Regions from separate parts of the Microbacterium sp. Be9 genome, predicted to be linked through region 3. Evidence: predicted binding sites of a transcription regulator. Region 3 holds the regulator's gene; each other region holds the start of a gene.
The links. Region 3 encodes LexA, which represses DNA repair genes until DNA is damaged. Its sites were predicted from a motif close to TCGAACANNTGTTCGA; they were not measured.

Region 1: umuD (translesion error-prone DNA polymerase V autoproteolytic subunit) is a predicted target of LexA. The motif match lies at 1,055-1,070, and genes of this name have one in related genera.
Region 2: recA (recombinase RecA) is a predicted target of LexA. The motif match lies at 1,351-1,366, and genes of this name have one in related genera.
Region 4: GLO27_RS00955 (HNH endonuclease signature motif containing protein) is a predicted target of LexA. The motif match lies at 1,304-1,319, and genes of this name have one in related genera.

What each region holds. Positions count from the first base shown of each region.
Region 1 covers NZ_WNWT01000008.1:79,125-81,325, reverse strand. The annotation lists gene GLO27_RS19275 (Y-family DNA polymerase) at 1-597, opposite strand, end outside; gene umuD (translesion error-prone DNA polymerase V autoproteolytic subunit) at 594-1,004, opposite strand.
Region 2 covers NZ_WNWT01000004.1:749,644-751,844, forward strand. The annotation lists gene GLO27_RS07815 (regulatory protein RecX) at 1-104, opposite strand, end outside; gene recA (recombinase RecA) at 104-1,153, opposite strand; gene GLO27_RS07825 (DUF3046 domain-containing protein) at 1,423-1,647, opposite strand; gene GLO27_RS07830 (helix-turn-helix transcriptional regulator) at 1,666-1,974, opposite strand; gene GLO27_RS07835 (CinA family protein) at 2,116-2,201, opposite strand, start outside.
Region 3 covers NZ_WNWT01000002.1:330,106-332,306, forward strand. The annotation lists gene GLO27_RS02645 (prolyl oligopeptidase family serine peptidase) at 1-582, opposite strand, end outside; gene lexA (transcriptional repressor LexA) at 676-1,362, opposite strand; gene GLO27_RS02655 (LysM peptidoglycan-binding domain-containing protein) at 1,652-2,020, shown strand; gene GLO27_RS02660 (histidinol-phosphate transaminase) at 2,093-2,201, shown strand, end outside.
Region 4 covers NZ_WNWT01000001.1:195,899-198,099, reverse strand. The annotation lists gene GLO27_RS00970 (aldo/keto reductase) at 1-511, shown strand, start outside; gene GLO27_RS00965 (DUF4259 domain-containing protein) at 521-901, opposite strand; gene GLO27_RS00955 (HNH endonuclease signature motif containing protein) at 1,351-2,201, shown strand, end outside.

The DNA of each region.
Region 1 (2,201 bases), on a different contig from region 3:
CGCCAGGCGGCGCTCGAGGCGAGACGCGATCCCCCACACCTCGGAGACCGGGAGCCGGGACATGAGTGCGTGGCGCCACTCGGGCCTGGTCGCCGGCCACACGCACACCCCGTCGAACACCGCGATCCGCTTGGCCGTTTTATTGCTCAACTTCGCCAACGTGCGCGTCGGTGCGATCCCGACGCAGACCGGAACGCCGATGAGCCGGCGGAGGGTGTCCTTGATGTCTCGGCCGAGGGCGGCCATCGCCTCGGGGTCTTTCGCGATCCGCGGACTCACCTCGAAGAATGCCTCGTCGATGCTGTAGACGGAGAGATCTGGGGTGAAGCGAGACAGCACGTCCATGACCCTGTTCGAGCAATCTTGGTAGAGCTCATAATTCGACGACAGGGCAGTCAGGTCGAGCCTCTTCGCGTGCGGCCGCAGCTCGAACCAGGGCTTGCCGAGATCCAGGCCGATGGCCTTCGCCTCCTTCGACGACGCCACGACCATTCCGTCGTTATTGCTCAACACAACGCAGGGGCGGTTCTCGAGACGCGGATTCACGATTCTCTCGAAAGACACGTAGGCGCTGTTGATGTCGACGTGTCCGATCATCTCCGGCTCCGATGAAACCTGAGGCTCACGGTGACCACCCCGAAGATCTCGAGTGTGGAGAGTTCGTCGACGACGACGTCGGGCCACTCTGCGTTCTCGGCGCGCAGCGCCCAGGTGCCGCGTTCTCGGACGAGGCGCTTGATGGTGAAGTCGCCGTCCAGGATCGCGACGACGACATCCCCGGAGAGCGCCGTCTTCGATCGGTCGACGATGACGACGTCGCCGTCGTGGATCCCGGCGTCGACCATGGATGTTCCGGAGATGCGGACGAGGAAGGTGGCGGCCTGGTCCTCGATCAGCAGCTCGGTGAGATCGATCGGGCCGGCGTCATAGTCTTGGGCCGGGCTGGGGAAACCCGCAGGGACCGCGTCGAGCAGCTGCGGCAGCGGAATGGGATCCGTGGTCATTGAGTACGCGTACAGAGGTACGACTGTTGTAGGCACCCGTTCCCAAACTTTCGAAACCCTATTCGTAGAGTGTACGCCCGCGCCAGGGCGCTCACGAGTCCTCCGCGCGACCGCTCCCCCGGAATCATGCGGGAAATCGTGTGTATTCGTCCCCTAGCCGAGTCATCTTAGGGCGCGACGGCCGACCCATCATTCCCGCCGGCACCGGGAGTATCGGAGCCCCTGAGCTCGCGGCAGCGGGGCACGAGGGCGTGCTCTCGATCTCTCATCGCCAGGCGGCAGCTCGGTCTTTGCGGTGACACACAGTGTCACCACCCGGGGAACCTGTGTCACTCAAAGCGGCTTTGTGTCGCCCAAGGGCGATCGTTGCTCGGGTGACCGTTCTCGCATCACCGAGGACTGCGCTCCGCCGTCGCCTGATCGCCCAGCCCCCTGTAGTCTCGCGCGGCGGCTGCCCCCGGAATGGCGGAGAGCACCGTCCACAGGAGCAGCCAGACGATCGCTCCCCGAGGACGAAGGGTACAGCTGCAGTGATGCCGAGCATCGCCAGCCCCCCGCCCGCCAATCCGGCGAGAACGGCACCGCCACCAGCGAGGTAGAACATCGGCGCCGTGGCGCGGTGAACCGTGATCCACGCCTTCGGATCGCGCATCGTGAGGGCGGTGCGGTAGCCGAGGATCCGCTGCCTGCGCACGGTTCCGCGGCGACAGGCGTCCGCGTACCAGACCACCAAGGCACCCACAGCAGCGATGAGGAAGGGGGCAACGAGCTCGAGCATCTGGCTTCTCCGTTCCGGCGCGCGGCGTGGGCTTCCCCCACGCTATTCACGGGCACACGTCTCCGGCATCCACCTGCGGCATGAACCTCGCGTCGTACCGCGGGACCAGCGCAGTGAGGCCGTGAGATGCGCCCCTCTCGTCGGCGCGACACCCGGACAGCACGCGACAGATCTCGTGAGCGAGACCGGTCGAAACCTGCTTGAAATGTCCGATCTCACGGGAGTTGTCATGAGATGAGACACAGATCCCGCGAATTTCCGGGACAGCTGCAGCTGGCACATAGAGCGATTTTGTCTCATGACACTTGTCAGAATTTCGACGACGGACATCTTCATCGGCCTCGCCTTTCGCCGGAAGCGCCGCGCGAATCAGCATGATCGGCCACTTTTACTCGCTCAAGAGGCGTGAGAACCAGCCA
Region 2 (2,201 bases), on a different contig from region 3:
GCCAGGCGAGGCGGCGGCGTGTGCGTTTGCTTCTTCGACCCACCGCCGAAGAGGGGGATGATGGGGGCGATCCGGTCGGGATCGCCCCCACGCGTGTCGTTCATCAGGCCGGACGACGCTCAGCGAGCTCGTCTGCAGCTGCCGGTACCGAAGCGGGGCCGCCGATACCGAGCTTCTGCTTGATCTGCGTCTCGATCGCCAGCGCGATATCGGGGTTGTTCAACAGGAAGGTGCGCGCGTTCTCTTTGCCCTGGCCCAGCTGGTCACCGTCGTAGGTGTACCACGAGCCCGACTTCTTCACGATGGCGTGCTCGACGCCGAAGTCGATCAGGCTGCCCTCACGGGAGATGCCGACGCCGTAGAGGATGTCGAACTCGGCCTGCTTGAACGGCGGCGCCATCTTGTTCTTGACCACCTTGACCCTGGTGCGGTTTCCGACGGCGTCGGTTCCGTCCTTGAGGGTCTCGATACGACGGATGTCCATGCGGACCGAGGCGTAGAACTTCAGCGCCTTACCACCGGCGGTCGTCTCGGGCGAGCCGAAGAAGACGCCGATCTTCTCGCGAAGCTGGTTGATGAAGATCATCGTCGTGTTGGTCTGGTTCAGGCCACCGGTGAGCTTACGCAGCGCCTGCGACATGAGTCGCGCCTGCAGACCGACGTGCGAGTCGCCCATCTCGCCCTCGATCTCGGCGCGGGGCACGAGCGCCGCCACGGAGTCAATGACGATGAGGTCGATGGCTCCCGAGCGCACGAGCATGTCGGCGATCTCGAGGGCCTGCTCACCGGTGTCGGGCTGCGACACCAGGAGCGCGTCGATGTCGACGCCGAGCTTCGCGGCGTAGTCGGGGTCGAGCGCGTGTTCGGCGTCGATGAACGCGGCGATTCCGCCTGCGCGCTGAGCGTTCGCGATCGCATGCAGGGTGAGGGTCGTCTTACCCGAGGACTCCGGTCCGTAGATCTCGACGATTCGACCACGCGGGAGGCCTCCGACGCCGAGAGCGACGTCGAGGGCGATGGAGCCGGTGGGGATGACCGCCACGGGGGCGCGCTCATCGCTGCCCAGCCGCATGACCGAGCCCTTTCCGAACTGGCGATCGATCTGGGCGAGGGCGGTCTCGAGGGACTTCTCGCGGTCGGCGGGTGATGGCATGATGTGCTCCTTCTGCGCGCGTGATGCCGCCTGTAGGCTGTCGCGGCTCTCCCGGCTGGGAGAAACTCTCCGACAAGGCGTAATGGCTCTTCGGCTTGTTTTCCACCGTAGGAGAGGCCACCGACATCGACGCGGAGAGCTCACATACCGTGCAGAACAGATTCCCTGAACCACTTGTGCAGAAGACTACGCCCGCTTCGAACAGATCTTCGACGACACGCCGTGAATCTCAGGTCGTTTCCCGTAGGCATCGGAGATCGACGAACGACTCAGCGTCCGCGCGGCTCCTGCCGACCGACGCCGTGTCGCCTGTTCTCCGGAACGTCCATCTCGACGCACAACGCCAACCAGATGTCGCGTGGTGGGGTTCCCTCGGCCAGCGCCTCGAGCGCTGTTCGACCGCCGACAGCGCTGAGCGTCAGGTCGTTCACCAGAGAGGACGCGCGCGCCTGAAACTCGGTCTCGACGGCGCGAAGGAACTCACTACGACGCATGGCTTCCCCGACCGGGGATCAGTGCAGCGAAAGCTGAGGTTCGATCGACGCGACGAGGTCGTCGGGAACGACGTCCGGGAAGACCTGGATGCCCTCGAGCACCGAGATGCGGTCTCCGACCTCGCGCATGATCGTCGAAATGGGAACGTCGAGCGCGTCGGCGACGGAAGCGAGGATCTCGCTCGACGCCTCCTTCTGCCCACGCTCGACCTCGCTGAGGTAGCCGAGCGCAACCGACGCCTTGCTTGCGACCTGCCGGAGCGTGCGCCCCTTCTGCAGGCGGAAGTCCCTCAGCACATCGCCGATTTCCTGTCGTACAAGAATCATCGGAACCTCCTCCCCATGTGATCGTTCGAGGTCTCCCCCGATGAGACAGCCAGTCTAGTACCCCTGGCATGCACAGAATCTACCCCTGCACTCTGTGGTTTAAGTGTGAGCACATCAGAGATAACCACCCCGGCGGTCCTGCTATTCCGCCAGCATCGCGCGCAGTTCTTCGAGCGCTGCCGCGACCGTCTGCGCGCGGATCGAGTCGCGATCTCCGAGGAAACGGA
Region 3 (2,201 bases):
GCGCGCGCTCTCCCACGGCATCTTCCCCCGTTCCCAGGCGACCCACGCGGCGCGGGTCCCATCAGGGGAGAATGCGGGGTGGGCGAAGAACCCCTCGCCCTGCACGATCACGCTGACTGCGGACTCGTCTTCTGCGGCGGAGCCGTCGAGCGGGATCTCGACGATCGCACGGAGGTGCGGTGTGGTCGAGAGGTCTTCGCGCACGGCGAGCAGACGTCCGTCCTGCACGCGCAGACCTCCGTGTGCGGGACCGGCCGCGGTGAGCGTGACGAGATCCCCGTCGGGGGTCAGGCGGCGCACCCGCTGGTCTGAGGCGTCGACGAAGTAGAGCGTCCCCCGATCGTCCGCCGTCCAGGCGCCACCACCGTATTCGTGCACGCGGGAGCGGGCGTTCCAGGGCGCGGGGAGGACCTCGGCGCCCGTGGAACTCCGTACCGTCACCCGTCCCTTCTCGGACGGCACCGACTCACCCCACCAGATCTCCGTGCCGACGAAGCGGGCGCCGTCGATGCGAGGAGAGGACGCCGCGACTGATGCCGCGGAGAAAGGCGAAGGCCAGGAACCGTAGGGGGACGACGTCATGCTTCGAGCCTATGGGGCGCTGGCACGAGCGTCACGCGGGGCGCACACGAAGGCCCTCCAGGGAACCGGGAGGGCCTTCGTCGTGCTCTCGTCTCAGACCGCGCGGAGCACCGCCACGATCTTGCCGAGGATCACGGCTTCATCGCCCAGGATGGGCTCGAACGCCGAGTTGCGCGGGAGCAGCCACGTGTGGCCGTCGCGACGGCGCAGCACCTTGACGGTGGCCTCGCCGTCGAGCATCGCCGCGACGATCTCGCCGTTCTCGGCGCTGTTCTGCGAACGGACGACGACCCAGTCGCCGTCGCAGATGGCGGCGTCGATCATCGACTCGCCGGAGACCTTGAGCATGAACAGGTCGCCCTTGCCCACCAGTTGGCGGGGGAGCGGGAAGATCTCCTCGACCTGCTGGTCGGCGGTGATCGGCACACCCGCGGCGATGCGTCCGACCAGGGGGACGAGTGCCGCATCGCCGACCGGGGTCGCCACGTCGGCGGGGTTCTCGGTGCTGGCCCCCGGCAGGTCGATGAGCACTTCCATGGCGCGGGTCTTCCCGGGGTCGCGACGCAGATAGCCGCTGAGCTCCAACTGCCCGAGCTGGTGGGTGACGCTGGAGAGGGACTTGAGACCGACGGCGTCGCCGATCTCGCGCATGCTCGGCGGGTAACCGTGGTGCGCGATCGAGTTCTGGATGACCTCGAGGATCGCCATCTGCTTCGGGCTGAGGCTCTTCCGGCGGCGCGTGCGCGGTGCCTCCGACTCGGGGGCAGAGTTCTCGCTCATGGTGCTCCTTCAGTGCGTGATCCGACGTCCCTCTTCGAATGTCGGAGGCCCGTGGTGGGGTGTCCTTATCGAAACCGTATCCGAGAAACGGGCCGATCTGGAAGATCTGTTCGAGCGTGTCGGCTCATTTCCGGATTCGGTTTCGAAGAATACTTGACAGATGTTCGAACTCGAAGATATCTTCGGTACGTAGCTTCGCATTCACGGCTCCCGACCGAGACGAGAATGCGAACGCTACGCCAACTTCCCCGGCGGCCTCACCGCTCCGGGACAGGCTAAGGAGCAACACATGAGCAGCATCAGCTTCAGCACCGCAGCAGTCATTCCGGCGTCGACCCGTCCCACGACGCGACTCCGACTGACGACGCGTGGCCGCGCCGTGCTGCTGGCCTTCGCCTCGGTTCCGCTCGCGATCGGTATCGCCTTCGCGGCGCTCAGCGGTGGCAGCGCGATCGCTTCGGGAGCAGATTCGGCCGCCGTCAGCGTCGAGACGGTGACCGTCATGCCGGGAGATACCCTCTGGTCGATCGCCACCAGCGTCGCTCCCGGTGCCGACCCGCGCGACGTCATCGGTGAGATCAGCCGGATGAACCTGCTGCGCGGTGGAGAACTCCAGATCGGCCAGACGCTCGCCATCCCGGCCCAGTACGTGAACTGATCCGGCGGCGGCGGCGGCAGCACAGCAGCAACTTTGCGTCATCGAGGCAAGGCGCCGCTTAACATGGGAAGGGTGACCCTCTCCCTCAACGATCTCCCGCTACGTGACGATCTTCGCGGATTGACGCCATACGGCGCTCCGCAAGCGCCGCTCCCGATCGCGCTCAACGTGAACGAGAACA
Region 4 (2,201 bases), on a different contig from region 3:
GGGCATCAACAACTGGCGCATCGAGCACACGCGCCAGGCGCTCGCCGAGGCCGCGGAACAGGGCGCGGCAGGTCCCGCGTTCGCGCAACTGAAGTACGGCATCGCTCGGAGGGCGATGGCGGAGGGCGATGCCTACGGCCCGCTGTTCGCCGACGGCACGCTCGCCCTGCAGGCGTCCGATGTGTTCGAGGGCGGCATCCTGGCCACGGGGCGTGTGCCCGAGCGGAAGATCGGCGCCGACGTCGGAGGCGTCCGTGAGCAGATCGTCGCCGTGTATCCCGAGGTCGCGCGCGTCGCCGCCGGGTTCGGGGTCACACCGGCCGCACTCGGCATCGCCTTCTGCCTGTCGAACCCCGCCACCGCGAATGTGCTGTTCGGTGCCTCTCGTCTCGCGCAGCTGGAGGAGAACCACGCGGCGCTCGCGCTCGCCCGGGATCACGGAGCCGAGGTGCGTGCCGCGCTCGCCGGATGCCGGGTCGACCGCGAGGTGCGGGCCGACGGCGCGTGGTGAAGGGGGTGCCTACGCCTCGCGCTCGCGGGCGACGGTCAGAGCGCGCTCGAACGTCGAGACGATGACCTGCCGCCGGTCGACGCGGTAGTCCTCATCGGGTTCGAGCTCATCGATGTACTCGTCCCACACGCGGACGTAGCGATCCCGCCAGGCTTCGAGCGTGCTGCTCGGCGGGAACGTCGCCCCCACGCGGCCGGCGGATCCGATGTCGGTGAGGATCTCCAGCCAGGCGGGCGCCATCGATCCGCCCCACTCGTCCGGCTGCAGCTCGGTGTCATCGTCCTCGTCGGCGAACGCCTCGGCGATCTTCGCGATGAGATCGTCCGTGATCTCGCTCAGTCCGTCGGCGACGGTGTCGTCGTCGAAGTTCCCCGGTCCCCACGTGCCCACGGCACCCTCTTCCTCTCGGCCGTTGCGATCGGATCCAGTGAACCACGGAGTGGCTGCGGTCTGCGTGCTCGCGTCAGTGCGCGCCGCCGAACTCGATCATCGCCACACCGGCCGCGATGAGCACGACGCCGATCGCCATCCCGCGATCGAGCGCGACCGACAGCAGCCCCAGTGAGCCGGTGTAGCCGATCACGACGACGATGAGCCAGAGCGGATGCGTGAAGCCCTCGGCCGCAGAGGGGTCGCGCTGACCTCCAGGGCGATCGCGATCAGAAGAGGTGGCCAGGCCGACGGCCGCGGGCGGTCTGTCGTCGAGTGCCTTTCGTGGACCGCACGAGGGAGGGGAGGGGTTTTCGCGCGCAGCGCTCGACCGGGAACGACCGTCAGAATACCGGCATCCATTCGAAGATCTGTTCGAAACTCGCGACCTGCTTCGGTAGAATCGAGTCATGTCGAAGTTGGCCGTACTGCACGAGGCGATGTCCCGCCTCGACGCGGCGTGGGCTGGCGCCGACGAGTCGGGCGAGTTGTCGCGCGAGCAGCTGATCGCGGTGAGTGCATCCCTCGGGGAGCTGCAGAGACGGTTGGATGCGGTGCACGTCGAGGTGGCCGCGTGCATCTCCCGCGAGTCCCGTCCGGAGTTGGGCGCGGAGAGCCTCGCGAAGCAGCAGGGCTTCCGGAACCCGGCGACGTTGATCGCGGCGACGGTGGGTGTGTCGTGGGGTGACGCGACGCGGCTCGTGAAGGTCGGGGAAGCCGTGGTGCCCCGCGAAGACCTCTTGGGTGCGCCCCTGCCGGCGAAACATCCGGTGGTGCGCGAGGCGCTCGGTGCGGGGGTGTTGAGTGCCCAGGCGGCGGCGGTGATCATCGCGCTGTTGGATCGGTGCCGACTGCCGGCGGGAGCGGTGCGTGTCGCCGAGGCGGAGCGGGTGCTCGTGGAGAAGGCGGCGGGGCTCGCTCTCGACGACGTGCGCAAGCTGGTGGTTCGCGCAGAAGCGTGGCTCGATCCGGATGGCGTGGAGCCGCGGCTCGAGGAGCAGCGTTCCCGCCGATCGCTCACCATTCATGAGCGCAACGGGATGCTGCATCTGAACGCGATCCTCGACGCCGAGACCGCAGCCCCCGTCGTCACGGCGATCCGCGGGTACGTGACCGCCGCATTCGCCGCTCGGAAGGATGCGACGGACGCCGATGCGCCGGACGCCGACCGCCGCACGGTGCCGATGATTCAGGCTGATGCGCTCGCCGTGTTCGCCGCGCACGTGCTCGGATGTGCGACCAGGGTGCCGCTGGCGGGTGC